One region of the Agrobacterium fabrum str. C58 genome, then DNA from elsewhere that is predicted to be linked to it. Evidence: predicted binding sites of a transcription regulator. Region 1 holds the regulator's gene; the other holds the start of a gene.
What was found. Region 1 encodes PhoB, which activates phosphate uptake and scavenging genes when phosphate is short. Its sites were predicted from a motif close to TGTCATNNANCTGTCAT; they were not measured.
Positions count from the first base shown of each region.

Region 1 (15,359 bases):
ATCGAGGATACCGACGATCTGCTGGAAGATCTCGCAAAGGGTCTTGCGGCCGTTTCCGCCTGAAAATTCAATCGGCAAATCGCCATGGCCCGACCCAGGTGTCGGGCCATGGTTTGCCTGATCGGCCGCAAAAGTCCGCAACAAGCAACCCATATTTACCTTTATTGTTATCCCTAACGCTGGAAAACAGCGCAACAGGAGATGCCTCCTGCCCGTCAAGTCATTCATTTTCTTGACGATAGCCAGAGCCTATAGTGTAGGATGTGGCGGCAGGCATAATATTGAGGTGTGGCGCGTATGTATCGTGCTCTGACAAGGGATATCGAGGTGACGGTCGATCCGTATTATCTCGAGGAACAATCCGACCCGGATGACGATCGTTACGTCTGGGGCTATAAAGTCGTGATCGCGAACAATTCCGATGTCCCCGTAAAACTCGTCAACCGTTATTGGCATATCACCGATCAGAACGGACAGGTGGACGAGGTCTACGGGCCGGGCGTCGTGGGTGAACAGCCGCAGCTCAAACCAGGCGACAGCTATGAATATTCCTCGGGCTGCCCGCTGGATACGCCTTCAGGCCTGATGTTCGGCCATTATGAGATGGAAACGGAAAATGGCGAGGTGTTCAATGTCACCATACCCGCCTTTTCGCTGGATTCACCCGGCCTGATGCGCGTCCTGAACTGACGACATCCGCCCGGCAAAGGAAAAGCCGCGCCTGTTAGAGCGCGACTTTCGATTCAGGCATTCTCAAAAGATTCAGGCATTCTCAAATTCGCTGACATCGTAGCGATAGGTGGTGGAGCAGAACTCGCAGGTTACGGCGATGGCGCCGTCTTCCTCGCTCGCCTTGATCTCCTCGGCGGTGAAGCCGGAGAGCACACCCTTGATCTTGTCTCGCGAGCAGCTGCAACGGTCGAAAATGGCCTGCGGATCATAGATGCGCACGCCGCTTTCGTGGAAAAGCCTGTAGAGCAGGCGTTCCACCGGCACCTGCGGATCGGTCAGCTCATCGGTATCGATCGTGTTCAGCAGCGTCACGGCTTCGGTCCAGGCATCGTCCTCCTGCACCTCGTGGCCACCTTCGTCACCATCGCCACCATGCAGATCGCGCATGCGCAACCGCTCGGGGGCCTGCGGCAGGAACTGCGCGATCAAGCCACCTGCACGCCAGCCGTGGCGCGGCTTGCCTTCACTGTCGCGGTCGAAGAACTCCGCGACGCCAAGGCGCACGCGGGTGGGAAGCTGTTCCGACTGGCGGAAATAGACCCCGGCAATGTCTTCCAGCGAGGAGCCATCGAGCGGCACGATACCCTGATAGGGCTGCATGCCCGCGCCCTGATCGATGGTGAAGGCGAGAATACCATTGCCCAGCAATTGCTCCGGCGAGGTTTCACCGGCCGCAACCGCTTCCGCCAGCCGCTCCTCATCAAAACGGGCGTAAGCGCGCATGCTGTCCGGCGCGGAGAAATCCGCGACCAGCAGGTCAACCGGGCCGTCGCCCTTGGTCTGGACGGTCAGCTTGCCGGAAAACTTGAGCGAGGTGCCGATCAGCGCCGTGAGGACCGTCGCTTCCGCCAGCAAGCGGGCAACCACGGCGGGATAGTCATGCCGTTCGAGGATGGCGTTCAGCAGCGGCCCGACCTGCACGCCGCGGCCGCGTACATCCAGACCTTCGACCTGAAAAGGCACAACCTTGTCGTCGCCAGCAAAATTGAGATCGTCCAGTTCAACCGTTACATCTGCCATGTTGATACTCCTTGGCGCAGCCGTGGCGCCGCTACCGTCCAAAAGTCCGGCTTTCAAATGTGGTTTTTGCTTGTCGCACAGAGACCCGGGAAGCGAAACCGCCTCCGGAGAAAAACGTGCAATTGTGATGATGGCCCGCCAGCAAACCGACGCGTCTCTTCGAAGCCCCACAGATGGTAATCGATGCGTGTCAGTTCAAGCACCCGGCCCGAAGACGATCAGGACGGGTGAATTTCTCAGATCACGCCCATGCACCATGCGATGACGGATTTCTGCGCGTGGAGACGGTTCTCCGCCTCATCGAAGACCACCGATTGCGGGCCGTCGATCACGGCGTCCGTCACTTCTTCACCGCGATGCGCCGGCAGGCAGTGCATGAACAGCGCGTCCTTCTGCGCCTTGGCCATCAGGGCCTCATTGACCTGATAGGGCTGGAAGATGTTGTGGCCGCGCGCCTTGTGCTCCTGGTTCATGGACACCCAGGTATCGGTGACGACACAATCCGCACCCGCGACCGCCTTGTCCGCATCATGATACAGCGCGATCTCGCCGCCATTGTTGCGGGCCCAGTTCATGAACTTGTCATGCGGTTCGGAACCCATCGGCACCGCCATCGTCATGCGGTAACCGAAACGTGCGGAGCCCTCGACGAAAGAGTGCAGCACGTTGTTGCCGTCGCCCGTCCAGGCAATGGTCTTGCCTTTGACCGGACCACGATGTTCCTCGAACGTCATGATGTCGGCCATGATCTGGCAGGGATGGGTATCATCGGTCAGGCCGTTGATAACAGGCACCGTCGCGTGTTCGGCAAGCTCGAGCAGGCGCGAATGATCCGTGGTACGGATCATGATGGCATCCACATAACGCGACAGCACCTTGGCGGTATCGCCGATCGTTTCCGCACGACCGAGCTGCATTTCAGTGCCCGACAGGAAAAGGGTCTCGCCGCCGAGCTGGCGCATGCCCACATCGAAGGAAACGCGGGTGCGGGTGGACGGCTTTTCGAAGATCATGGCCAGCATCTTGCCGGCCAGCGGCTTTTCCGCCGTTCCCGCCTTCGTGGCGACCTTGCGCGCGCGCGCATCGTCAAGAATTGTCCGCAGGTCCTGCGGGCCAACGGCCGACAGGTCGAGAAAATGTTTAGGTGAAGCCATTTCAAACTATCCCATGCTCGCGAGCCTCCAGGAAGAGGCCCGCTTTTATTGTTTCCTCAGGCGATTTTCGCCTGCTTGGCGGTCAGGGATGCGGCTGCCGCTTCCACGCGTGCCAACCCTTCGCGAGCCTCTTCCGCCGTCGTAACGAGTGGCGGCAGAAGGCGGATGACGTTGTCTCCCGCCGGTACGCCGAGCAGATGTTCCGCACGCATGGCCTGCAGCAGCTCACCCGAGGGAACTCTGGCCTTGATGCCAAGCAGCAGGCCTTCGCCGCGAATTTCCTCGATGACATCGGGATAACGATCCTTCAGCGAGGCAAGCCCCTGGCGGAAAACCAGTGCGACATCACGGACCTTTTCGAGAAAGCCGTCAGCGAGAACGACGTCGAGCACGGCATTGCCGACCGCCATGGCCAGCGGATTGCCGCCATAGGTGGTGCCGTGCACGCCGGCCGTCATGCCGGAAGCGGCATCCGCCGTTGCAAGGCACGCGCCGAGCGGGAAACCGCCGCCGATACCCTTGGCAACCGCCATGATGTCAGGCGCGACACCAGTCTGCTCATAGGCAAAAAATTTGCCCGTGCGGCCAACGCCGGTCTGGACCTCATCGAAAATCAGGAGCAGGTCGTGCTCATCACAAAGCGACCGCAGCAGCTGCAGGAATTCCTTGGCCGGCGCGCGGATGCCGCCCTCGCCCTGAATGGGCTCGATCAGAAGTGCGGCCGTCTCGGCCGTGATGGCAGCCTTCAGCGCATCGACATCACCGAACGGCACCTGGTCAAAACCTTCGACCTTGGGACCGAAACCTTCGAGATATTTCTGCTGGCCGCCGGCGGCGATCGTCGCCAGCGTGCGGCCATGGAAGGCGCCTTCAAATGTGATGATGCGGAACTTTTCCGGATGTCCCTTGGAATAATGGTAACGGCGCGCGGTCTTGATCGCGCATTCCAGCGCTTCCGCGCCGGAATTGGTGAAAAAGACCTTGTCCGCAAATGTCGCTTCCGTCAGTCGCTTTGCAAGCTTTTCCTGTCCGGGCACTTCATAGAGGTTGGAGACGTGCCAGACCTTCTCGGCCTGGGTCTTGATCGCTTCCACGAGGTGCGGGTGGGCGTGGCCCAGCGAGTTGACCGCAACGCCGGCCGCAAAATCCAGATATCGCTCGCCGCTTTCCGTGAAAAGCCAGACGCCCTCGCCTCGCTCAAAGCGCAGGGGGGCTCTTGCAAACGTATCGAACAATGGCGCGGCGGCTTCGGCCATGGCTGTATCACTCCTTGCGCGGACGCGCTGTCAGACGGTTGTCAATAGGCTCTGAGGGTTATCCCTCGCCTGAAAATCAAAAATGCCGCCTTGCGGCGGCACCGGCACTATTGTCAGTTCGCCTGCCGATGTCAACAAAAGTCCGCATTTGCCGGGCGTCTCAAGCAGTAGTAGATGGAAGCTTTCGAGGCCCAAGGTGTTGCCTTTCAGACTCAACTCACCAGCAAGTTGGGGAAAACCGGAAAATCGATTCCAGATGATTCCCCCGACTCTTGCCACGGAGTCGGGCTGGCACTAGGTTAATCGCTAATTACTAGACTGCATTGCGGCGGAACTAGTCACCGAAAATCTGGCGGAAACCACGCTTGCGGCACGCCCGCGGGGCGGAGAGGGATTCTGCCGACAATACACGCGAAAAGCGGAGAAGCGGCATGAACTGGACAGACGAGCGAGTCGAGAAACTCAAGAAATTGTGGGCCGAGGGACTTAGCGCCAGCCAGATAGCAGCGCAGCTGGGCGGTGTCAGCCGTAATGCCGTTATCGGCAAGGTTCACCGTCTCAATCTGCCGGGACGCGTCAAGGCCGGCGGTCCGGTCACTTCGGCGCGTTCCGCGCCCAAGCGCGCCGCCGCCCCTGCCCCGCGCGCGACGAATTTCGCCGGTCGTGTCGGCACGGCACCGGCCCGGATCCTGACGCGTTCCAACGCGGCAACGGCTCTTCAGGAAGAGATCGGCGTCGAGACTGCAGAAGTTCTCGATTACGTTCCTTCCAGAAACGTCGTCACCCCGATTTCCCGTCGCCTGACGCTGACGGAACTGACGGAGCGCACCTGCAAGTGGCCGGTCGGCGACCCCTTGAAAGATGATTTCCATTTCTGCGGTTGTGAAGCGCTGGAATCTTCGCCCTATTGCAAGTTCCATGCGAAGCTCGCCTACCAGCCGGTTAGCGAGCGCCGTAAGGCTTGAGTGTTGCGGCACGCATTTGACACTCAAAAACTACGGGCTTTCGGGCCCGTTTTTTTGTGACAAAAGTATCGCGCTTCCCGGTCAGCGACAGCAGAGCGTCAAGGCTTTCCTCACCGCCGTCGGGTTTCGCCCGGCAATCCGGATTTCTGCGAGCCATCGGCAAGTTGTCAAAGGGATGATGCTGTCGTCTTTGCGGAAGGTTCAAAATGAAAAGGCCCGACACCATTCCGGTTTCGGGCCTTTCGATTTTGGAGTATGTCGCGCTGAAAGGAACCGTCAGTTCGGTTCCTCTCAGGCTTCCATCGAATATCCGGCACCACGCACGGTGCGGATGACATCCTGCATATGGGAGAAATTGAGCGCCTTGCGCAGGCGTCCGACATGCACGTCAACGGTACGCTCGTCGACGTAGATATCGTGGCCCCAGACGCCATCCAGCAATTGCGAGCGGGAGAACACCCGGCCCGGCGAGGTCATCAGGAACTCCAGCAGGCGGAATTCCGTCGGGCCGAGGCGCACTTCGCGGCTTTTGCGGTGAACGCGATGGGTCTCGCGATCCAGTTCGATATCACCACATTTCAGCACCGAAGACAGAACCTCGGGACGCGCCCGGCGCAGCATGGCCTTGACGCGGGCCATGAGTTCCGGCGTCGAGAACGGCTTGACGACATAATCGTCGGCGCCGGTGGCAAGGCCACGAACGCGCTCGCTCTCTTCGCCACGCGCCGTCAGCATGATGATGGGCAGGCGTTCCGTTTCCGGCCGCATTCTGAGCCTCCGGCAAAGTTCGATGCCGGAGACGCCAGGCAGCATCCAGTCCAGGATGAGAAGATCCGGAATACGCTCCTGCAACCTGATTTCCGCCTCGTCGCCACGGGGTATCGTGTCGACGTCGTATCCCTCAGCCTCGAGATTGTAACGAAGCAGGACGCTCAGCGCTTCCTCGTCTTCCACAACTGCAATCTTCGGCACCATATGCTAACTCCGCACAAGCCTCTGCCTGTCTGTTACTCGGTCACCGAACCGAGCGTGTTGGAACTGTCGTCCTTCGGACGCTCGCCCTCCGGCTGGCTGCCGGTGGCCATGTAATAGATCGTCTCGGCGATATTGGTGGCGTGGTCGCCGATACGCTCGATGTTCTTGGCGCAGAACAGAAGATGCGTGCAGGTGGTGATATTGCGCGGATCTTCCATCATGTAGGTCAGAAGCTCACGGAAGAGCGACGTATACATGGCGTCGATTTCCTCGTCGCGCTCGCGGATGGCATTGGCCTTCTCGGCGGATCGGGTGGAATAGACGTCAAGCACTTCCTTGAGCTGCACCAGCGCCAGTTCCGACAGATGCTCGATGCCACGGGCGAGCTTGCGCGGAACGCCGGTTCCGGCAACCGCAATGACGCGCTTGGCGGTATTCTTGCCGAGATCACCGACGCGCTCCAGGTCAGCGGCAATACGCAGGGTGCCGATGATTTCGCGAAGGTCAGCCGCCATCGGCTGGCGTCTGGCGATGGTGACAATCGCCTTGTCGCCGATTTCGCGCTCAGCGTGGTCAAGAATGGTATCGTCCGAAATGACTTTCTGCGCGAGCGCAGCATCGGAATTCACGAGCGCACGCACGGCGTCGCCGCACATCTGCTCGGCAAGACCGCCCATTTCGGCGATACGACGCGTCAGAAACTTCAGTTCATCATCATAGGCAGACAGAATATGCGAATGGGTCGTTGTCTGTGTCATGGTCTAGTCCTCCGGCTTGGCCTGCATGCGCGTGCCCGGAAGCGGGCACGGCAGAGGCACCAGTCTTGTTCGGTTTCGAGAAAGCGCCGGCCAGGATCAGCCGAAGCGGCCCATGATGTAGTCCTGCGTGCGCTGGTCGTCCGGATTGGTGAACATCTTGTCGGTTTCGTTTTCTTCGACAAGGTGACCAAGGTGGAACATGGCCGTGCGCTGGGAAACACGCGCCGCCTGCTGCATGGAGTGCGTGACGATGACGATCGTGTAATTGGTGCGCAGTTCGTGGATCAGTTCCTCGACCTTGGCGGTCGCGATCGGGTCCAGCGCCGAGCACGGCTCGTCCATCAGGATCACTTCGGGGCTGACGGCAACTGCGCGGGCGATGCACAGACGCTGCTGCTGACCGCCGGAAAGGCCGGTGCCGGATTCCAGCAGACGGTCCTTCACTTCGTTCCAGAGACCGGCCTTCTGCAGGCTATGCTCGACGATCTGGTCCATATCCGCCTTGTTGCGGGCGAGACCGTGGATACGCGGACCATAGGCGATGTTTTCGTAAATCGTCTTCGGGAAGGGGTTCGGCTTCTGGAACACCATGCCGACGCGGGCACGAAGTTCCACGACATCGATCTGCTGATCGTAGATATCGTCGGTGTCGAGCGTGATCTTGCCGGTTACCCGGCAACCGTCGATCGTGTCGTTCATGCGGTTCAAGGTGCGCAGGAAAGTGGATTTACCGCAACCGGACGGGCCGATAAGTGCAGTCACCGTGTTTTCGCGGACATTGAGGTTCACGTCGTAAAGCGCACGCTTTTCGCCGTAATAAACCGAAACGTCCTTGCCGATCATCTTGTATGAGACTTCATTCATTTTCTTGTCCAGCGCCTTTTCAACTGCTGCTTCCGACAACATGTTCATTGCTCAATCTCCCTCTACCAGCGCCGTTCGAAGCGGCGACGCAACAGGATTGCGCCAACATTCATGACGATGAGGAACAGAAGCAGGATGATGATAGCGCCAGATGTCCTTTCGACAAAGGCGCGCTCGGCTTCGTTCGCCCACATGTAAATCTGCACCGGCAGGGCCGTGGACGGATCCATCGGCGTTGTCGGATAATTCGCAACGAATGCCACCATGCCGATCAGCAGCAGCGGCGCCGTTTCACCCAGAGCGTGGGCGAGACCGATGATGGTGCCGGTCAGGATGCCGGGCATGGCGAGCGGCAGCACATGATGGAAGATCGTCTGCATCTTGGAAGCGCCAAGCCCGAGGGCTGCGGCACGGATCGACGGCGGCACGGCCTTGAGGGCAGCACGCGTCGCGATGATGATCGTCGGCAAGGTCATCAGCGTCAGGACGAGACCGCCGACCAGCGAGGCCGAGCGCGGAAAGCCCATGAAGTTGATGAAGACGGAAAGCCCGAGCAGACCGTAAACGATCGAGGGAACAGCCGCGAGATTGTTGATATTCACCTCGATGAGATCCGTCAGGCGGTTCTTCGGGGCGAATTCCTCGAGATAGATGGAGGCCGCAACACCGATGGGCAACGCCAGCACCAGCACGATCAGCATCATGTAGAAAGAACCGATCAGCGCCACGCCGACACCCGCCGCTTCCGGACGGCTCGAGGCGCCGTTGATGAAGATGCCGGTGTTGAAATGTTTGCCGAGCTGCCCGCTTTCGGCGAGCTGGTTCATCCAGCCGAGCTGCTGGTTCGAGATGCGGCGATTGGCTTCATCTGCCGTGAGATCGACCTGGCCCTTGAAGGCGCTGTCGACATCGCCCGACGCCAGAAGCGTAACGGTACGGGTGGTGCCGATGACGGCCGGATCGGCGACGACGATGTCACGCAGCTGCGTGCGCACGCTGTCGGAGATCAGGAGGTTGACGGCACGAAGACCGGCACGGTCCGTCGGCGCAATGCCGAGAACCTTAGCGACCGCATCGCGGGCAACGACGGGATAATTGGCCGTCATCAGCTTCGCCGGGTTGGTGGCGCGCTCATTCTTCGGATCGATGATCTGTTCGGAAAACTCGACCGGAACGGTAATCATCGTCTGCTGGAAAGCGGTGTAACCCTTGGAAACAACCGAAAAGAGCAGCAGGAAGAGGAAGAGAAGGCCAAAAGAAATCGCTGCCATTCCGTAGGCACGGAAGCGACGTTCGGCGGCATAGCGGCGCTTGATGCCGATATCACGGCGCGTGGCTTTGTTCACGGCGCTACCGCCGGCTGCGGGAGAGACGATGTCGGTCATTCATATTGCTCCCGGTATTTGCGCACAATGTATAGCGCGTAGATATTCAGGCAAAGCGTGATGGCGAAAAGCGTGATGCCGAGCGCGAAGGCGACCAGCGTCTGGGGCGAGGTAAATTCAAGGTCACCGGTCAGCTGGCTGACGATCTTCACCGTCACCGTTGTCATGGGCTCGAAAGGATTGAGCTGCAGGCGGGCAGCAACGCCGGCCGCCAGAACCACGATCATGGTTTCGCCGATGGCGCGCGAGGCCGTCATCAGCACGGCGCCGACGATGCCGGGAAGAGCGGCGGGAACGATGACCTTCTTGATGGTTTCGGACCGTGTGGCGCCGAGACCCAGCGAACCGTCACGCAGCGAGCGCGGAACGGCGGTGATGATGTCATCCGACAGCGACGAGACATAGGGGATCAACATGATGCCCATGACGAAGCCGGCGGTGATGACGCTCTGCGCCTGAATGAAATTGGCGTAGTTGCCCGTCGCCAGACCGTTGATCTGCGTGGAAATGTCTCTGAGGAAAGGACCGACCGTCGTCAGCGCGAAGAAGCCGTAGACGATGGTGGGGATGCCCGCGAGCACTTCGAGCAGCGGCTTTACCACCGAGCGAAGGCGTGGCGTTGCATATTCCGACATGTAGATCGCCGAAAACAGCCCGACCGGCACGGCGACCAGCATGGCGACGAAACCGATATAGAGCGTGCCGGCGAGCAGCGGGATCAGGCCGAACTGGCCGGAAGAGTCCGTCGCGCCGGCCGCGGCAAAACGCGGATCCCAAACCGTTCCGAAGAAGAACTGGTGCGCCGGAACCATGGTGAAGAACTGGATCGCTTCCGTGAGCATCGAAAGGACGATGCCGATGGTCGTGAGGATGGCGATGGACGACGCGACGACCAGAGCCGCGAGAATGACCCTCTCCACCCTGTTGCGCGCCCGAAAACGCGGCGCGATTGAACGCAGTGCATAAGCGGCACCGGCGAATGCGACCAGCAGCACGGTGGCGATCATACCCAGGCGGCTGGTGGAGGTCATCGCGTTCAGCGTCTGGGCCGCGTCGACCATGAAACGCTGCGGTTCACCGGCGATCGCGACACCTTTCGATGCCAGAAGCGGCCGGACCGCTGCCGTGTCGGCCTCAACCTGCGCGGTTTCTTCCGGCGCCAGCCGTTGGAGGCCACGGGCAATGGAGGTCACCATGCCATAGGTGAGGCTCTGCTGTGCCTCGGATTGCGCCCGGACATCCTCCGGAAAATCACCGCGCACCGCGGAAGTGACGAGCAGCGGGCTGATGACCAGCCAGGCACAGAGAATGAACGCCGCGGGCAAAACAGCCCAGACGACCGCGTAAGAGCCGTGATAACCGGCACGGGAATGCATGCTGGAGGGACGGCCACCAGACAGGACAACAGCGCGGCGGCGGCCGAGCAGATAACTGCCGATGCCGATGAGCGCCAGTATCAGCAAAAGGATCGATGTGTTCATTAGAGTTCCCTCGGCGTGCCTCAAGAGCACGGTGCGATATCGGGCAAATCAAAAAGTCATCAAAACGAGACCGCTGGACCATCCGGAGATGCTTGCCGCCTGACTGTAATAAAGTCTGGCAAGCGTCAAGGTTGATACATCCTATCCATCTGTAATCCATCAATAATCATGTGGATGGCGATGAATGGGAAATGTCAACCGGAGACAATCACCGAGACGAATGGCGCCGAGGCGGAATGGCACCGAAGCGGAACGAGGGGCGCGGCAGGCAGCACCCCTCTTTCTTTATTACATCGAAGCGCCGGCGGCGAACTTGGAGCGGATTTCTTCGCGCTCTTTGTCCGGAGCGGCAACGAGGCCATAGTTTGCGAGCGGGGAGTCAGGGCCGATCATTTCGTCAGAAACGAAGAACTCGACATATTCCTTGAGGCCCGGGATAACGCCCAGGTGAGCCTTCTTCACGTAGAAGAACAGCGGGCGGGAAACCGGGTACTTGCCGCTGGCAACGGTTTCGGTGGACGGAACGACGCCGGAAACAGTCGCAACCTTCAGGCGGTCAGCGTTGTTTTCATAGAAAGCGAGGCCGAAAACGCCGAGGCCGGTCTTGTTGGCATCGATACGAGCAAGCGTTTCGGTGTAGTCGCCGTCGATGTCGACTGCAGCGCCGTCCTTACGGACTGCAACGCACTTGGCAGCAGCCTGCTTGGCATCGGTGATCAGCGCCTTGATGGCGTCGGTCGCCTTGGCTTCCTTGCAGCCGTCAGCCATGATCTTCTCTTCGAAGACTTCGCGTGTGCCGTGCTTGGAACCCGGGATGTAAGCAGCGATCGCGACGTCAGGCAGTTCCTTGTTGATTTCCGACCACTTCTTGTAGGGGTTGGCAACGAGCTTGCCGTCCTTGACGATTTCAGCGGCGAGCGCAAGGTACAGATCCTTCGGCTCGAGCTTGATGTCCTTGTTGGAAGAGTCCATTGCGAAGACGATACCGTCGTAACCGATCTTCACTTCCTGAACGTCGGCAACGCCAGCAGCCTTACAGGCGGCCAGTTCGTCGCTCTTGATCGGACGCGAAGCATTGGCGATGTCGATGGTGCCTTCGCCGACGCCGGAGCAGAATGCCTTCAGACCGCCGCCCGTACCGCCGGACTCAACAACCGGAGCCTTGAAGTTCGGGAAAGTCTCGGCAAAAGTCTCAGCAACGATCTTGGCGTAAGGCAGAACCGTGGACGAACCAGCAACCTGGATCTGGTCGCGAGCAGCGGCGGCGCCAGCAAAGGCGACAGAAGCCACCAAGGCTGCTGCGGAAAATTTAACGAAGTTCATTTGTCTCTCCCGTCGTGGGCTTGTTTGTGGACGCAGCCGATAGCGGCACTCGCTCTAAGCATGCGCTCGGCGACCTTTTCTTAACCACCGTAGCCACATCCTTTTATGTCACTTTGACGAAAGATTTGTGACAAACTAAATTATTGATTTAATTTATATATTTCTGCAATGTTTAAAAACGGCCAGTCGTTCATGTCAAAATCTGACGGTGAAGTCCGTGCCGCTGCCCATTTCCGATTTAATAATGAGCCTGGCGCGGTGGCGGGTGAGGATGTGCTTAACGATGGCAAGCCCGAGACCCGTGCCCTTTTTCGAACGGCTGTCGGCCACGCTGACGCGATAAAAACGCTCGGTCAGCCGCGGCACGTGTTCGGCGGGAATGCCCGGCCCCTTGTCGATGATGCTGACCTCCACCGGCTTGCCGGGTTCGGCGCGCAGCCAGACATCCACGACCTTGCCTTCCTGCCCATATTTGCAAGCGTTTTCAACGAGGTTCTGGAATACCTGCACCAGCTCGTCGCGGTCTCCCTGCACTTCCGCCGGCCGGTCGGGCAGATGCAGCGTGATGGTTACATCAAGCTCATCGGCAAGCGGCAACAAGGCATCACGCACATGGCCGATGACGGGCACGAGATCGACCTTCTGGTCCGGCGCGATGTTTGCCCGCAGCTCCAGCCGTGAAAGGGACATTAGATCGTCCACCAGCCTGCTCATGCGGGTTGCCTGATCCAGCATGATGGCAAGGAAGCGCTCTTGCGCCTTGGGGTCGTTGCGCGCCGGCCCCTGCATGGTTTCGATGAAACCGCGCAGTGAGGCGAGCGGCGTGCGCAACTCATGGCTCGCATTGGCGACGAAATCGCTGCGCATACGGTCGATGCGGCGGAGCTCCGAGACGTCGCGGAAGGACAGGATGTAGAATGGCGGGCTGGCGCCCTCGCCCACATCCGCACGGGCGATGCGGACGATGAAGACCCGTTCGGAAGGGAAGCGTTCGGAATGTTCGACCTGATTGGGCTGGCCGGTGGTGATGGTTTCGCGAATGACATCAAGCAAGCCGGGCGAGCGCAGCCTTGCGGAAATATGCGCACCGGCGGGAAGCTGGCCGAAGGCGCGCTCGGCTGCACCGTTCTGAAACAGCACGCTGGCATTCTTGTCGAGAATGAAAACGGGCGTATCCAGTACTGCAAGGCCCGCCCTTACGCCGGAAATGACGTTTTCACCCGGCACATCCGGCTCATCCACATCCGCGGCTGTCTCTTTATCCTTTTCGGGCGCCGCCGGTTTTTCCCGAACGGCAAGAATGGCGATGATCGCACAGAGCCAAAGAGCCGCGGGCATATAGGGCGTGTGCAGCTCGGTAACGGCCACCACGGCAAGCATGCTGACGATGAGAACGGGCAACCAGTTCCGGCCGAGCTTCTTCCCCAAAAGCCTCAATCCACTCTCGCCTTCCCTCACTGCCATTTCAGCCTGCTCTCCACTTTCATCTGACAGCACATCGAAATCTCATAGGCCAGCTTCATGACAGAGATTCATCATCGCGCATTTTCCACAACGTATATGCGCGAAATCCGCGCCGCAATCGTCAGCGCCGTCGCAGCCCGGCTCGCCGGTCCTGTTTCACTTGAATTCCGGCAATGGATGTGAACTCATTGGCGGCGAGTTGCCTTTACACAACAACATCCGGAGGAAACCATGGGCGAAGAAAAAAAGAAGCGGACGGTCGAGATCACCATTGGCGGCAAGTTGCGCAGCTTCGACATCGATGACCCGGTTCTTCCCGATTGGGTGGAGGAAAAGAAGCTTTCCGCCGGCAATTTTCCCTATGACAAGAAGATGAAGCGGGAGGATTACGACGCCACGCTGGAAGCGCTGCAGGTGGAACTGGTCAAGGTGCAATTCTGGCTGCAGGCGACCGGCAAAAGGGTCATGGCTGTTTTTGAAGGCCGTGACGCGGCGGGCAAGGGCGGCGCGATCTTTGCGACGCACGCTTATCTGAACCCCCGTTATGCCCGCGTGGTGGCGCTGACCAAACCAACGGAAACCGAGCGCGGCCAATGGTATTTCCAGCGCTATATCTCCCATTTTCCGACCGCTGGCGAATTCGTTCTCTTCGACCGTTCCTGGTATAACCGCGCCGGCGTGGAACCGGTCATGGGTTTCTGCACCCCGGACGAACACAAACGCTTCCTCAAGGAAACGCCGCGTCTGGAAAAGATGCTCGTTCACGACGACATTCACCTTTTCAAATTCTGGCTCGACATCGGCCGCGAAACGCAGATCGAACGCTTCCATGACCGTCGCCAAAGCCCGCTGAAATGCTGGAAGCTTTCCGACATGGACATCGCTGCACTGACGAAATGGGACGATTACACGCAAAAGCGTGACGAGATGCTGGAAAAAACCCACACCGATGCCGCGCCCTGGACGGTGGTGCGCGCCAATGACAAGCGCCGCGCACGGGTGAACCTCATTCGCCATATTCTTCTTGCGCTCGATTATGAGGGCAAGGACAGACAGGCCATCGGCGAGATCGACGACAAGATATTGGGATCAGGACCAGATTTTCTCAAATAAGACCGGGAGACGATCACAAGCGCCCCATCCGAGGCGCTTGTGCTTTCCCTTATTGACCCGGCAGAATGCGCACCGAATAAAGATTGATCGGGCGGCCGCTGCCATCAATATCGCTGTTGATGAAAATCTTGCCCGGCGCATTGGGAGCGAGAGACCGCTCGAATGTCGTGTTCAGCAGCATATCTGCACGCTCGGCCGTCGCGGTGAAGCGGTGGCGGGAACAATCGCCCAGCGTGGCGAAATCGCAGGAGACGGACACCTGTGTCTGGCGATCACTGGAGGATTGCAGCGTGATCGATATGGTCGAGGACTTGCCCGCCATGTCCCGCATTACCTCCACCGGAACCTCGACGCTGACGGCGCCATCCTGCGCCACACTTTTCGAGGTCACCCGTATTACCTTGCCGGCGGGCGTGGCAACGTTTTCAACATTGGCGCGCGGGCCGGCCGAAACACCGGAGCTGCCGCGCTCCGCATTAAAGACCTCGACCCAGTCATCGGAAAAGCCGCGGCCGGCAGAAAGGCTGGGCGCGGGCTCCGTGCCGTTGAAATCTTCCGCCTGCACCTGTGCGGGCGGATTGGGCACGCTGGTATCGCGCTGTTCCGGCGACAGCAGCAGGCCGGAAGAATAGACCCACCAGGCGCCGAAGCCGATAAAGGCCAGCAGCGTCACATAGATGAAAAGCCGGGCAAACAGCCCGCGGCGCTTGCGGCGGCCAACCGCGCCCTCCGGGCGGAAAGCAAGTGACGCATCGGCCGCGCTGGAGCTCCGCTTCGATGGCTTTCCGTTGCGCTGCCCCGCGCTCGACGTCTCCGGAGCAATGGCAGCAGCACCCGGCCGCACATCGCGCGTTTCCCCGCGCAGCTCC
Region 1 covers NC_003062.2:412,832-428,190, reverse strand. Annotated here, with positions in the region: gene ATU_RS02075 (O-succinylhomoserine sulfhydrylase) at 1-63, shown strand, start outside; gene apaG (Co2+/Mg2+ efflux protein ApaG) at 298-690, shown strand; gene ATU_RS02065 (Hsp33 family molecular chaperone) at 763-1,752, opposite strand; gene argF (ornithine carbamoyltransferase) at 1,989-2,906, opposite strand; gene ATU_RS02055 (aspartate aminotransferase family protein) at 2,963-4,162, opposite strand; gene ATU_RS02050 (GcrA family cell cycle regulator) at 4,594-5,127, shown strand; gene phoB (phosphate regulon transcriptional regulator PhoB) at 5,419-6,102, opposite strand; gene phoU (phosphate signaling complex protein PhoU) at 6,135-6,860, opposite strand; gene pstB (phosphate ABC transporter ATP-binding protein PstB) at 6,957-7,772, opposite strand; gene pstA (phosphate ABC transporter permease PstA) at 7,787-9,109, opposite strand; gene pstC (phosphate ABC transporter permease subunit PstC) at 9,106-10,590, opposite strand; gene ATU_RS02020 (substrate-binding domain-containing protein) at 10,879-11,913, opposite strand; gene phoR (phosphate regulon sensor histidine kinase PhoR) at 12,109-13,377, opposite strand; gene ATU_RS26875 (hypothetical protein) at 13,435-13,560, shown strand; gene ppk2 (polyphosphate kinase 2) at 13,609-14,490, shown strand; gene ATU_RS02005 (hypothetical protein) at 14,540-15,359, opposite strand, start outside.

Region 2 (15,359 bases), 790 kb from region 1:
CACTGCTGGGCTGGTTGGAGCGATAAAACTGTCCCGCGACAACCTCGTGAAAATTACCGAGGAGCTGGATCGCATAGAGGTAACCGCCTGCCGCAAGCACAATAAAACCCATGCCCCAAAGCGAGCACTTCCAGAATCTTCGCATAATAAAACGGTTCCCTCATTGGACGAGAGAACGGATACATGTAGATTCTGACAGTAAGCTGAAAGATATGCGACAGTATTGTAAGAGTGAAAAAATTGCGTTTGATCAACGCACGAAAACGTAAACCGCATAAATCGCGATGAGTGCGGCAGCCGCCGCGGCCGTTATGGCACCGAGACGTTTTTCAATGAAGTGGCGCACCGATTCCCCGTATCGCTGCAGCAATCCGGCGAGGATGAAAAAGCGCGCGCCGCGTGCGACGATGGCCGAAAGAATGAACAGACCAAGGCTGATATTGGCCGCACCGGAGAGGATCGTCACGACCTTGATGGGCGGAAGATGCGCGAGCCCCGAGGTCACCAGCAGCAGAACGATGGTTTCGTAGTTCACCGAGTTCTTCAGTTGCTCGAAGCTGTCGAGCTTGCCGTAAAATTCAAGAATGGGCCGGGCGATGCTTTCAAAGGCATAATGGCCGAGAAACCAGCCGGCAATGCCGCCGAGAACCGAAGCGACGGTTGCCACCAACGCGTAAAACATCGCCTTTTTCGGCTTGGCCAGCACCATGGGCAGGAAAAGCACATCCGCAGGCACGACGAAAACCGAGCTTTCCACGAAAGCGACGATCGCCAGCCACCACACGGCGGTTTTGCGCGCGGCGAGCGCCATCGTCCATGCATAGATGTTTTTCAGCATTTCGTGTCCCCGGAAAGAATGTTGCGAAGGGAGGCAGGCATATCGGTGGTGCTTCACGCGGCTTGTCGATCGCAAACCGAAGGCCAACGCGCCCGGCTTGCGGATGAGGATTAGACACAACGCAACAGAATGGCAAATGTTGGAAGATTTATTTTTGCATCGCAAAAAATCATAAAGCCAAGCATTTCCAGCTCCCAGCAAAGCCGGTTGCTGCAATGCGAAATTTCAGCCTGCGGTAGATTAACTCGCCCTTTTGCTGTAGAATGAGAGGTGGAGGAATGAGGAGGAAGTTATCATGGAATATGTAAGCTTCGTTACATCAATCAATCCGGTCATACTTGTCATACTGCTGGTGGTTCTTCTCGCAGGCGCCTACAGCAGCTGGGTTTCGCACTGATCTTACCGGGATCACTCGACCAAATGTGAAGGCTGCGTTTCTATCGGTGATAGGCATCGGGCCGGATGAATGTTATCAACCCCGGAGGTAAAACAACTCCCGGGAAGTCGCATGACGAACGAATTCGCATTCACTGACACGTCTGAAAAGCTCAGCACGACGCTTGAAAAGCTGATAGCAAAACTGCAGGGCCAGACGATCACGTTGCGCGAGTTGATGGAAGCGATCGGCGAACAGGGCCTTTTGCTTATCTGCGCGATCGCGTCGCTGCCATTTCTCATTCCGGTTTCCATTCCGGGCGTCAGCACGGTCTTTGGTGCGGCAATCATCCTTGTCAGCCTGGCAATCACGCTGAACCGCCTGCCATGGCTGCCGGCAAAAATTCTCGACCGCCAGATGGAAACAGCAAAGCTTGTTCCGGCGTTGCAGAAAGGCGTCGCAATCGTCTCCAAGCTCGATGGTTATATCCGCCCGCGCATTCCAGCCCTGACGACGGGCGTCGTCACAAACCGGATAAACGGGCTCGCGCTGATGACGGCGGGCGTGCTGTTGATGATGCCGCTTGGCTTTATTCCCTTTTCCAACACATTGCCGGGTGTCGCGATCCTGCTTTTGTCCGCCGGGATGATCCAGAGGGATGGCGTCACCGTGCTCGGCGGTTATCTGTTTCTTGGACTGACGGCGATTTATTTTACCGCGCTGGCCTATGCCGCCTTCTGGGCCGGACAGGGCATCAGCAGCTCTATCGGCAGCTAAGCCCTTCAGCGGTCCCTGTTGCGGGTCTCGCGGTTCTGCCGCGATGCCCACCACACCGTCAGCCGCCGCCGCCTGCGGCGCACCGCCGGCAGATCATGGGAGAGCACGACGAGACCGAGCGGAATCATCCAGAAACCGAGAATCGGCAAAAACCCAAGTGTTCCGCCAACCACCAGAGCGGAACCGGTGGCGATCCTGCCGACGCGCGAGCGCGGCATGGCAAGGCTCCATTTTCCGACGTTGAGGCGACCCGTCCTGTGGTCCATACCGAATTTCATTCCCTGCTGCCCTTTTTGATCTGGCCTGTGGATAATTTTTTCAGTGCCGATAAGCCCGGAAAATCGGGGCTCCGGCGATATAAAACAAGAGGAATGCGTTTTTTTTGAAAAAACCGCTTGGCAAATCGGAAAAGCATTTGTATTACCCCGCTCACACCGCGCCAAGCGGCGTACGTTCCCTGGTAGCTCAGCGGTAGAGCATTCGACTGTTAATCGACAGGTCGCCGGTTCGAATCCGGCCCGGGGAGCCACTTTTCTACGAATGAGAAAAGTAACATACCGCTCATTATCCCATCGCAATAATCCACTGACCTAGCACATACTCGCGAGACGGTGTCTTTCACCAATCCTGTTGCTGCTATTTCAGATACTTTTTGGCTACATTTCCGTTTACACGTGGGAAACGGACGAAGTCGGAAGATGTTTCAAAATAGGTGCTGAAAGATTCATTGCGCGGTATCTGGCAGGACCGGCGGTAGATTTCTGGTGACCTTTTCCAGCATCATTGCCTTCATATGCTCCGCAACAACCGCGGGCCGGTTTGGCATAGACCAGCCGCCCTCCTCGCCTAACATAGGGTCGAGAACGGAGGAAAGCGTTCCCGAGCCATGTTGTCCTCCTGATTGTGGTTATGGCGCTGTGTTGCGCTAATCGCGGAAGTAAATTTGTTCAGCCGCGGTTCAGCACGACAGTCCCACTCTCAGGGCAATGGAACTGAGCAGATCAGGGCGCGTTAAAGTCGCTCATTGGGAGACGAGATCATGAAGCTTCTAACCGCAGCAATCTGCCTTGTATCAGTTGGCATCCTGAGCGGATGCGTTGACGACAGTGGATACCGGACGGGCGGGTATTACTCGTCTGGCATCTCTTATCGTTCCTATGATCGAGACAGATATTATCGCGACTATGACCGCCGAGACTGGCGACACCAGAGAGAATGGCGCGATCGCCGAGATTACCGCGGTGATTATCGTTACCGTCCCCGCGGGCCCTCTGACACTCAGATGTACGGCGTGATTGTCCGTTAACGACCGCAACATTAGTTTGGCCGGCCCAAGTGACCGGCCAAACGATACATGCGCTTCGCGGCAGGAACTGCGTGACTGTCGGCCAAGACGCCGGCTGCGCATATCTCGGTGAACACGCCGCACAGCCGCAATTTGTCCGATCCTACCCGGGGATCTTTGTCTCTGCCCAGTCAAACGCCGGTCAGACGATCAGCTTTTCTTGACCGCCCGTTTCGTCGCCTTCGCGGCGTTGGTCAGCGCTGGCGGATCACTGGCAGGAAAGCTCTCCTCAAGGCTCTCGGTCAGATCGTCTTCCTTGTTGTTTTTCCCAGACTTCTGTTCCTTCTCAAGCGATTTCACCGCCGGAGATTTGGCTTTTGCTGCGGGCGCCTTTTTCGCTGGCGTCTTCTTTGCGGGCGCCTTCTCCGTCGAAGTCTTCGCGGCAGCGGATTTCTTCACGCCATTCCCGCTTTTTGACTTTGCTGCTTCCGCTTCTGCGGAAAGCTGCCGTTCCGCCTCTATCCAGTGTCTTTCATGATGCCCGTCGGGTCTTCCTTCCCTCTCCCATATTGCGCGCGCTTTTTCACGGATTGCGGCTTCGCGGTCATGGCTCATAACGGACCTCCTCTTCCTGTTGCACCGGTTTCGATTGTGCCACTGAAAAAACAGAAAAAGCCAGAGTTTGTTCCGCACAGGCCCCCAACGAATGCGCATTTCCGCGTGAAGGGAACCGTCATCGACCTGGGATCGTTTGTCCTGCAGAAACCCGCAGGAGATAATTTCATGACCACCCCGAAAAAGCCTGAAACCGAACCGCTCGACATTCGCGATGAGGACGTGGCACGCTTCGAGACAGACAGTGAACTGAACGGCAAGGACGGCGAGATTTATCCGGATGAATCGATGAACCTGCGCGCCCGCCGGCAGGCGGCAAGACAGCACGAGGATGCCTTCATCGTCGCCACGGACCTTGAAGACGACGACCAGCGCGAGGCGGCACCTGGCGTCAGGGAGCAGCCATAAGCGTCTTGAAATGTATAAGGCGGGTCAGAGCCCGCCTTTATCAGACTGTCTCGTCGTCAGCGACGGACGGAAACGATGGCCTTGCGGTTGAAATTGGAGACCTGCACTCGGCCGGACTGGTTGCCGCCGAGGATCTGGGCCGTCTTGCCGCTCATGCTCTTCAGAATGCCGGCATGATAACCACGGCCGTTGCGAATGACGACGACATCGCCGGGTTTGGCCTGATTGACTGGAACGGCGTAACCGAAAGATGTCCAGGATTTCGCAAATCCAAAGGATTTGGGGGACTGCCGGCCTGCCTTGCTAGCGACGGCATGAAGGAAAAGGCCACACCAGGGGGTGCTGCGCGGATTTGCGCCAAGAATGTTCTTGAGGCTCTTGTTGTTCTTGGACTCATGCAGTCCGGTGTATTTTTCTGCCTGGTTCAGCATGCCTGCCGAGGCTGATGCAACGACTGTAAAAGACAAAGCAACGGATAGAATTAACGCGGATACTCTCAAACGTCTCGCCCTTGTGTTAGAGGGCGCTCGTGTATTGTGACAATTTAGCGACAATTTGACGAGAAATGGGCAAAAATCAGACGCCTATTCATGCGCACTGATCTGTCATTGCTTTAAAACAGGCTGCCCTGCGCTTCGTCGGCGCGGCTGCGGCCGGCATTTTCAAGATCGAGCATGCGCAATTTGGTGGTGGTTCCGCCAGGTGCGGAGAAGCCGCCCAGCCTGCCGCCGGCGGCCAGAACACGGTGGCAGGGAATGATGAGCGGCACCGGATTTTTCGCCATGGCCTGACCGACATCGCGGGCTTTTTCCATGCTGAGGCCGAGGTCTTTCACGATGCCGCCATAGGTCGTCGTGCGGCCCCAGCCGATCTGCCGCGCAACCGCGTAGACATCGAGGAAGAAGCGCTCCTGCCCGGCCAGATCGAGCTCCACGGTGGTGAAATCGATCGCCTCGCCGCCGAAATAACGGGTGATCATCGCGATCACTTCGCGCGTGCGTGTTTCCGGCACCGCAATCGTGGATGACGGCAGACGTCGCAGGAGAAGCTTTTCGGTTTCGCCGGCGTCAGGACTAGGCAATTGCAGACGGGCGATGCCACGCCTTCCCCATGCGAGGCCGCAATGGCCGAGCGCTGTAGGAAAAACAATATAGCCGTAATGGTTGGTCATCGCATTCATTATCCGTTTTCGGGCGCACACGATGCCATATCCTGCGTCCGAAACAACCCGTTTCCTGATCTCCCCAAAAGCCTATCTCAAAAAAATAAGGCCACCCGATTTTGCCGGGTGGCCTTCCAGTGCATCGGTCGTGAATACGCTCAGGATGCGATCGTATTCGGTGCCTCCGCCTTGTCCTCCATCAGGCAATGCGCCTGCCGGCTGGCGGCGACAAAGGCGGTGCGGGCGATTTCACCCGCCACGTCGCCCATCAGCGAGGCGCGGCACAGGCGCAACGCCTGCTCATGCGCCCTGTCGCCGCGCGCAGGCCATTCGTGCTGGAGAAAATCGAAGGCTTCGTAAACGCCGTTGAAAATCCGGGGAGCACCGTTTTGAAGGGATATGGTAACGGGCTTTTCCCACTTAACATCATTCAGCAACATTGATTGCACTTCCATGCTTCATTAACCCGCGACAAACGCCGGCTCCTCCAGTTGGTTCCCTCCGCCTGTGGTTTCAAGAGCGAAAAAATAACCCTCGAAAAACCATGTGCCCCATCTTCTCATTGTAGCCGATTTGCGGAACAAAGCGGTTCAACACTCGTTCAAGCGGAAGTGAACCGGGACCTCTCATGTCGCTAAAAACCGCCCCCGTCATCGTCTGGTTCCGCAAGGATCTGCGTCTTTCTGACAATCTTGCTTTGCTCGCCGCAGTGGAGCATGGCGGGCCAGTTATTCCGGTCTATATCAGGGAAAAATCCGCCGGTCCCTTAGGGGGTGCGCAGGAATGGTGGCTCCACCATTCGCTTGCCGCTCTCTCCTCCTCGCTTGAAAAAGCCGGCGGCCGCCTCGTGCTCGCAAGCGGCGATGCAGAGAGGATACTGCGTGACCTGATATCCGAAACCGGGGCAGACACCGTGGTCTGGAACCGCCGTTATGATCCGACCGGCATGGCCACCGACAAGGCGCTCAAACAGAAGCTCCGGGACGACGGGCTGACGGTTCGAAGCTTCTCCGGCCAGCTGCTGCATGAGCCATCGCGGCTGCAGACGAAATCGGGCGGGCCTTACCGCGTCTATACGCCCTTCTGGCGGGCGCTGGAGGGGAGCGACGAGCCCCATGCGCCGGCGGATCCGCCAAAGAGCCTGACAGCACCGAAAGTATGGCCGAAGTCCGAGAAACTCTCCAACTGGAAGCTGCTACCCACCAAGCCGGACTGGGCAAAGGATTTCAGCGATATCTGGACCCCCGGCGAAACCGGTGCGTTGGACAAACTCGATGATTTCATCGATGGCGCCCTGAAAGGTTATGAAGAAGGCCGGGATTTTCCGGCAAAACCCGCGACGTCGCTGCTTTCACCGCATCTTGCCGCGGGTGAGATATCGCCGGCGGCCGTCTGGCACGCCACGAAAGGGCTTTCGCGACATATCGCCTCCAATGATATCAGCCGTTTCCGCAAGGAAATCGTCTGGCGGGAATTCTGCTACCATTTGCTGTTCCATTTCCCGGAGCTGGGCGAAAAGAACTGGAACGACAGTTTCGACGCCTTTTCCTGGCGGGACGATGAAAAATCCTTCAAGGCCTGGACGCGCGGCATGACGGGTTACCCGATCGTCGATGCCGGCATGCGGCAATTGTGGCAACATGGCACCATGCATAACCGGGTGCGCATGATCGTGGCGTCCTTCCTCATCAAACATCTGCTGATCGACTGGCGGAAGGGCGAGAAGTGGTTTCGCGATACGCTCGTCGATGCGGACCCGGCGTCCAATGCCGCCAACTGGCAATGGGTGGCAGGTTCAGGGGCGGACGCCTCGCCGTTCTTCCGCATCTTCAACCCCATATTGCAGGGAGAGAAATTCGACGGCGATGGGGATTATGTGCGCAGGTTCGTGCCCGAGCTTGAAAAGCTCGAGCGGAAATACATCCACAAGCCGTTCGAAGCGCCCAAAGATGCGCTGAAAAAGGCGGGCGTCGAACTCGGCAAGACCTATCCGCTACCGATCGTTGACCATGGAAAAGCGCGGGAAAGAGCGCTTGCCGCCTATGCCGCAGTGAAGAAGACCACATAAAACTGGGTATCGGCAAAATTTTGCGTGGCTAAGCCCGAGCCGGGAAGATAATTTCTTGCCTTGAGGCGGTTGTAACAGGACATAACGGCACCTAATTTCCGCTCAGACAAGAAGGCTCGATCATGACCATTCATTCCTCTGCGCTCAGTGCAATCGGCAACACGCCGCTCATCCGTCTGAAGGCTGCCTCTGAAGCGACGGGGTGTGAAATCCTCGGCAAGGCGGAATTCCTCAATCCCGGCCAGTCGGTGAAGGATCGTGCAGCGCTCTACATCATCCGCGACGCCGAACGGCGCGGCCAATTGCGCCCGGGCGGCACCATCGTGGAAGGCACGGCCGGAAATACCGGCATCGGCCTGTCGCTGGTCGCCAATGCGCTCGGCTACAAGACGGTGATCGTCATTCCCGAGACGCAGAGCCAGGAGAAGAAGGACGCGCTGAAGCTTCTCGGCGCCAAGCTGGTCGAAGTACCGGCCGCGCCTTATTCCAATCCGAACAATTACGTAAAGGTCTCCGGCCGGCTTGCAAAACAGCTCGCCGCCACGGATGAAAACGGCGCGATCTGGGCCAACCAGTTCGACAATATCGCCAACCGTCAGGCGCATATCGAGACGACCGCGCCTGAGATCTGGGACCAGACGGACGGCAAGGTCGATGGCTTCATATGCTCGGTCGGTTCCGGCGGAACACTGGCCGGCGTCGCCGACGGCCTGCGCGATTTCAATCCCGACATCAAGATCGGTCTTGCCGACCCTGAAGGTGCCGCCCTTTATGAATTTTACAAACACGGCGTCCTGAAGTCCGAAGGCTCCTCCATTACCGAAGGCATCGGACAGGGGCGCATCACCGCCAATCTGGAAGGGTTCGCACCGGATTTCTCCTATCGTATTTCGGACGCGGAAGCGCTGCCGGTGCTGTTCGATCTGGTCACGAAAGAAGGCCTGTGCCTCGGCGGTTCTTCCGGCATCAACATTGCCGGCGCAATCCGCCTTGCCCGTGAGCTCGGTCCGGGGCATACAATCGTGACGATACTGTGCGACTACGGTAATCGTTATCAGTCGAAGCTCTTCAATCCGGATTTCCTGCGCTCCAAGGGGCTTCCCGTGCCGCAGTGGCTGGCGACCAAGAGCGAGATTCCGGTTCCCTACGAAACCGTTTGAGGACATGCCGAAATGCCTGTGAATGCCCTGTTCCGTGACGATTTTTATCTTTCTACCGCAGAAGCGATCGTCACGGCGGTGCATGAGGATGGCGGCATCGAACTGGACCAGACCTGCTTTTACGCCACATCCGGCGGCCAGCCCGGCGATAGCGGCTTTCTCGAAAGGGCTGACGGATCTCGCATCGAGCTCGGCGTCACGAAAAATGGTGCCGACAAGAGCGTGATCGTCCATGTGCCACTCGAAGGCCAGCCTTCCCCCGAGATCGGCGAGAAGCTGACCCTGCATGTGGACTGGCCGCGTCGCTACAAGCTGATGCGCATGCACACTGCCTGCCATTTACTCTCTGTTGTCTGCCAGTGGCCGATCACCGGTGCGGCGGTCGGCGAGGACGAATCGCGTGTCGATTTCGACATGTCGGAGACCATCGAAAAGGATGAAGTGACGGCAAAGCTGATGGAGCTGGTGAAAGCCAACCATCCCGTCTTCCTGCAATGGATCAGCGACGAGGAGTTGCAGGCCAATCCGGGCATCGTCAAATCCAAGAATGTGCGCCCGCCAATGGGCCTCGGCCGGGTCAGCCTCGTCTGCATCGGCGAGAATTCCAGCATCGACAGCCAGCCCTGCGGCGGAACCCATGTTTCCGAAACGCAGGAAGTGGGCGATATTCACATTGCCAAGATAGAAAAGAAGGGCAAGGAGAACAGGCGGTTCCGCATTCGTTTCGGCGCGCCTGAAGCTGCTGCCTGAAATCAGGAGAGACATCGTGAGCACGGATAAGAGCCGTTTCGTCGTTTCGGCGGACTGGGTGGAAAAACAACTCGGCACGGCCGGGTTTCGTGTCGTTGATGCGTCCTGGTATCTTCCGGCGCACAAGCGCAACGGCGCGGAGGAATATGCCGCCGGCCACCTGCCGGGTGCCGTGTTCTTCGACCAGGACAAGATCGCCGATCACACGACCGGCCTGCCGCATTCCCTGCCCTCGCCGGAATTCTTCGCGCAAGAGGCCGGCGAACTTGGTCTTAGCGAGAATGATACGATCGTGGTCTATGACGGCCCCGGTTTCTTCTCCGCGCCGCGTGTGTGGTGGATGCTGCGGGTGATGGGCGTGCGCAAGGCCTATGTGCTGGATGGCGGCCTCGACGGCTGGAAGCGCGAAGGCCGGCCGCTTGAAACCGGCACACCGGAGATCGAACCCGCCACCTTCACACCCGATTTCAACGACAAGCGCGTGACCTCGCTATCGACCATGCGCGGCATCGTCGATAGCGGTGAAAAGCAGATTGCCGATGCCCGGGGTGCCGGACGTTTCACCGGCGACGAGGCCGAGCCGCGTGCCGGCATGCGCTCCGGCCACATGCCCGGCGCGCGCAGCCTGCCGGCGATGGCCTTTTCCGACAACGGTCACTTCAAGGATCTGACCGCCATACGCAAGATGGTCACCGATGCCGGCATCGATCTTTCCAAGCCAGTGGTGACAAGCTGTGGCTCGGGCGTCACCGCCGCCGTCGTTACGCTGGCACTGGAATCGCTCGGTCATCACGATAACTCGCTCTATGACGGCTCGTGGTCGGAATGGGGTGGGCTCGAAGATACGCCCGTCGTCACCGGCGCTGCCGATCCCCTGCCCGTCATTTCCCATGGCCCGCTGAAGGCGCATGTGACACAGCTGGAAATGACCGCACCGCCAAAGGTCAGCCTGCCGATCCCGGTCAACCTCCAGACGGCGCTGATGCGGGTCAATAATATCCCCCTGCACTTCTACCGCTATCTCTACTGGCGGGTGGGGAAACGCTGGCATTGGCAGAAGCGCATGCGCATGAGCGATGCCGAGCTTTCCGCCATCCTGCGCGATCCGAAAAACAGCGTCACGGTTCTCTATATGAACGGCGCGCCCGCCGGTTTCTTCGAACTGAACAAGGCGAGCGACGAAGTGACCGAGCTTTCCTATTTCGGGCTGCTCGAAGAGGCGATCGGCGCGGGCGTCGGCAAATGGTTCCTTCTGCAGGCGCTTTACGCCGCCTGGCAGGACAACCCGCAGCGGGTGACGGTGACCACGAATACGCTCGACCATCCGCGCGCATTGCAGCTTTACCAGATGATGGGCTTCTCGCCCGTCGGCACCTATGAGGCCTGGGTGGAACCGCTTGCCGATACGGAGCTTCTGGAAATTTCGCTGCGTAACTGAGGGTGTGGCTCTCCCAGCCTGCCGCATATACCGCTCTCAATTAGGGTGCGCCCGACCCCACTCCCTCATTCCTGTGCTCGTCACAGTAATCCAGTCAGCCCAAGTCCTTGGGCTGAAAAGACTCTCTCGTCGCGCAGACGCGCGTCCGCTGGATTCCTGTGACAAGCACAGGAATGAGGGTGGAGGGAAACCTCAGCACGTAAAGCCTATGAGCAGCAATCAAACCTTCTCGATAATCAGATGCGTTGCGCCCTCGCCCGCCACCGTTCCCGTGCAGCGATAACCAAGTGCTGGCAAATCCAGCCCTTCGAAAAGCTGCTCTCCCTTGCCGAGAAACACCGGTGCAAGCGCCAGATGCAACTCATCGATCATGCCCGCCGCCATATATTGCCGGATGGTCGAGACGCCGCCGCCGATGCGGACATCCTTGCCATTCGCAGCTGTTAGCGCCCGATCGAGCGCTGCCTCGATGCCATCGGTGACGAAATGGAATTCGGTGCCGCCCTTCATGGTGAAGGAAGGGCGCGCATGGTGGGTCAGGACGAAGACCGGGACATGATAAGGCGGCTCCTCGCCCCACCAGCCCTTCCAGCTTTCATCCGGCCATGCACCACGCACGGGACCGAACATGTTACGGCCTAGGACCCAGGCGCCGATATTCTCGAAGCTCTTTTCGGAAAAATTCTCGTCCGTCCCGGTCGAGCCACCCTCCTTGCCGAACATGCGGTGGAAGGTGCGTGTCTTGAAGGCCCATTGATGCAGCTCTTCGCCCTTAACGCCCAAGGGGTTCTGCAGGCTCTGGTCCGGTCCTGCGCCATATCCGTCAAGCGAAATGGCGAAATTGCGAACGACGACCTTCGGCATGGCATTCTCCTCCATCAGGGAGGCCAGCTCACCAGCGTTCGGCAACCAGCCTCAGATTTCGCGTTCCAGATTGACGGCCGTGGGGATCTGCCCGCCGGCCGCGCCCTTGTCTTCCGTGACGCTGTTCAGGAGATGATCGGCGATCAGCTCCGCCTGGAATTTACCAAGCTCGTAGCAATAGGTGATTTCGCGCTTTTCGGCCGACCAGTAGACATCGGGACGGCCGCAGGACTTGGCCGTCAGCTTGACGTCGCCCTTCAGGCCATAACCACTGAAACTTCGGCTGATGAGATCGAGAACCTTCGATTCCTTGACCATGATGGCATAAGGCTCGAGTTCCGGATCGCGCGGCGGCACGTAGCTGACGGAAAATTTCGAGGGTGTCTGGCTGCGGTGAGGCGCGAGGAAATTCTCCCAGGCCGAGGCTACACCCGGATAGGAAGCAACACATTTGTCGAATTCGGTATTGGGAAGCCCCATCATCGCGGCCAGATCGCCATAACCGTCCTTGTCGCGGCCCACCATCAGGCAGGCCATGTTGCGATCCCGGCTCCTGTCCGGCACCAGCGCGGAAAAAACGGGGGCCTCATGCTCGGGCAAGGTCTCCGCCTCGCGCGCCAGATACCAGCTGTCGGTGGCATTGACGAGTGCGGTATCGAGCCATTCCTCGTTCGCCTGGAGAATCAGCGTGCCGGCCAGCTGATCGGCCGGCGACTGGACGCTTGCGGTCTCCGCCGTCCCGAAATCCGAAATCAGCATGCGCGCACCCTCATGATAGAGCGAGAAGATCGCGTTGCCGATGACGAAATTGACCGACTGCTGCAGTTGATCGTCTGAGAGGCCATCAAGACCGGAGGCAACCTGCGCGCCCGCCTCGATCGGAAGCGTCAATGAAACGAAAGCCAGCGGAACGGCGGCCAGAAAACGACGCAACATAAAATCAGACCTTCCGGAAACGAGGAGCGCCACTGATTCCCGAAGCTAACGAGTCACGCAATGGGCTGGTTGCATCACTTGTCAAGAATCGGGTGGATAGTGCTCCATTTCGGGATCATAGCTGCAAACAAGCAACGCCGATCCCAATCCAAGAGGCCCCGCCATGACCGATCTCGTCTTCACTGCAATGCCGGCTAAGGAAGCTGAGGCCTTCCGGGCGGGTGCTCCCGACGCCTATGGCCTCATGCCGGAAAAGGCCGTTTCGCCGGGCGGCATGCCCTGCCGCCACTGCCTGTCGCAGATCGGTGAAGGCGAAGCGATGCTGATCCTCGCCTACCGGCCCTTTCCCTCGCTTCAACCCTATGCGGAAACCGGGCCGGTCTTTCTGCATGTGCAAGCATGTAAGCGTTATCCGCAGACGGCGGCCGTTCCGCCGATGCTGGACAGCCCGAATTATATCGTGCGCGGATATGGAGCCGACGACCGCATCGTCTACGGCACCGGCGCGGTGACTGCGACGGGTGAGATCGTGTCGCGGGCGCGGCATCTTCTTGAGCGTGCGGATGTCGCTTATGTACATGTGCGCTCCGCCCGCAACAATTGCTATCAGTGCCGTATCGATACAGCATAATCGGCAATTACCTGCAATTTTAACTGAAGAACTAAATGGCTCTCAAGCTTTCCGCAGCATGATGCATGGTATCGGAAACAAATTGATTTGAGCAGCAACATGACAAACAACCTCAATATGGCGACCCGCAGTGCAGCCCGCAGCAAGACGAGGATCTTCGCGACGGTGTTTTATTTCAGCCAGTCCACCCGCGGCCGTGTGGTTGATCTTTCCGCCACCGGCATGGCTCTCGAACTGGACGGACCTTTCGCCGCCGCCAAGGGCAGCCGGGTCAAGGTGCAGAGCGACGATCTGGGCTTCATCGAGGGTGTGGTGCAGTGGCAGCACCAGAACCGCCTCGGCCTGCAGCTGAAGCTTTCCACCAACACGCTGGCGCAACTCACCTCCTATTTCCGCTTCTTCCACGAAGAAGTGAAACCGACCCTCGCCCGCTGATCGCTTGGTGCCGAAACCAGAATGCGCCGACATGTCCGTCGCGCTTCCCTGACAAAAAATTTATCAAACGGTTGAAAACAGGCCCGACTGTCACGGGCTTGTCATTTTGGTGATGGACTCCTCGGCGATTGCTTCTACCCTGTCGTTTTCCTGACAGAGCAAGCTTCATCCGAAGGAGTTCCCATGTCGTCGCTTCTCGCTCTCCACCCCATCACCCGCCGTTCGCTTCTCGGCGGCATTGCGGCCTCTTCGGCACTGGTGTTGCTGCATCCCTTTGCCGCACGCGCAGCGGCCAATCAGGCGCATCTGCGCATCATGGAAACGACTGACATCCATGTTCACGTCTTTCCCTATGATTATTACGCCGACAAGCCGAACGACACGATGGGACTTTCGCGCACCGCCTCGATCATCGACAAGATCCGCGCCGAGGCCGGAAACTCGATGCTGGTGGATAATGGCGACTTTCTGCAGGGCAACCCGCTCGGCGACTATATCGCCTATGAGCGCGGCATGAAGGCCGGCGACAAGCATCCGGTCATCAACGCCATGAACGTGCTGGGCTATGATTGCGGCACGCTTGGCAACCACGAATTCAATTACGGTCTCGACTATATGTCGAACACGCTGGCGGGCGCCGGTTTCCCCTATGTCTGCGCCAACCTCACCAAGGGCCAGCTCGCTTCCGATCCAAAAAACGACGAGCTGTTCTTCAAGCCCTATGTCATTCTGGAAAAGCAGATCCGCGATGGCGGCGGCGTGACGAGCCCGGTCAAGGTCGGCATCATTGGCTTCGTGCCGCCGCAGATCATGATGTGGGATTCCAAGAACCTCGAGGGCAAGGCCCAGACGCGCGACATCGTCGAGGCGGCGAAAGCCTGGGTGCCTGTCATGAAGGAAGAAGGCGCCGATATCATCATCGCCCTTTCCCATTCCGGCATCGACGGCAAGGGCCAGACGGAGCGCATGGAAAACGCCTCGCTTTATCTGGCCGCCGTTGAAGGCATCGATGCCATCTTCACCGGCCACCAGCATCTTGTCTTTCCCGGTCCGAAGACCTGGGACGGCATCGAGGGTGCCGATGCGGTCAAGGGCACGCTGATGGGCAAGCCGGCGGTCATGGCCGGTTTCTGGGGCTCGCATATGGGCCTCATCGACCTCTTGCTCGAAAAGGATGGCAAGAGTTGGAAGATCGTCGACTTCACCTCTGAGGCCCGGCCGATCTATCACCGCGATGACAGTCGCAAGGTCGTCGCCGATTTCACTGACAAGCCGGAGGTTCTCGCCGCCGCCAAGACTGACCACGAGGCAGCGCTTGCCTATGTGCGCCGTCCCGTCGGCAAGACGTCCGCGCCGCTCTACTCCTATTTCGCGCTGGTGGCTGATGATCCGTCCGTGCAGATCGTCTCCAACGCCCAGACCTGGTACATCAAGGACATGCTGAAGGAAGGGCAATATAAGGATCTGCCGGTGCTCTCCGCAGCAGCGCCCTTCAAGTCTGGCGGTCGCGGCGGCGCGGATTATTATACCGATGTCCCCGCCGGTGACATCGCCATCAAGAACGTCGCCGACCTCTATCTCTATCCCAACACGGTGCAGGCGGTGCTGATCAACGG
Region 2 covers NC_003062.2:1,204,283-1,219,641, reverse strand. Annotated here, with positions in the region: gene ATU_RS06070 (dual specificity protein phosphatase family protein) at 1-112, opposite strand, end outside; gene ATU_RS06065 (YqaA family protein) at 251-838, opposite strand; gene ATU_RS06060 (exopolysaccharide biosynthesis protein) at 1,347-1,991, shown strand; gene ATU_RS06055 (hypothetical protein) at 1,997-2,269, opposite strand; tRNA gene ATU_RS06050 (tRNA-Asn) at 2,446-2,520, shown strand; gene ATU_RS06045 (DUF2934 domain-containing protein) at 3,487-3,891, opposite strand; gene ATU_RS06040 (hypothetical protein) at 4,060-4,299, shown strand; gene ATU_RS06035 (TIGR02594 family protein) at 4,356-4,799, opposite strand; gene ATU_RS06030 (methylated-DNA--[protein]-cysteine S-methyltransferase) at 4,913-5,470, opposite strand; gene ATU_RS06025 (DUF982 domain-containing protein) at 5,620-5,901, opposite strand; gene ATU_RS06020 (cryptochrome/photolyase family protein) at 6,090-7,529, shown strand; gene ATU_RS06015 (cysteine synthase A) at 7,652-8,689, shown strand; gene ATU_RS06010 (alanyl-tRNA editing protein) at 8,702-9,439, shown strand; gene sseA (3-mercaptopyruvate sulfurtransferase) at 9,456-10,877, shown strand; gene ATU_RS06000 (dihydrofolate reductase family protein) at 11,097-11,741, opposite strand; gene ATU_RS05995 (DUF4344 domain-containing metallopeptidase) at 11,793-12,677, opposite strand; gene ATU_RS05990 (DUF1203 domain-containing protein) at 12,841-13,308, shown strand; gene ATU_RS05985 (PilZ domain-containing protein) at 13,408-13,743, shown strand; gene ATU_RS05980 (bifunctional 2',3'-cyclic-nucleotide 2'-phosphodiesterase/3'-nucleotidase) at 13,927-15,359, shown strand, end outside.
Region 2: a site for PhoB is predicted at 13,832-13,848, ahead of ATU_RS05980 (bifunctional 2',3'-cyclic-nucleotide 2'-phosphodiesterase/3'-nucleotidase). Genes of this name have one in related genera too.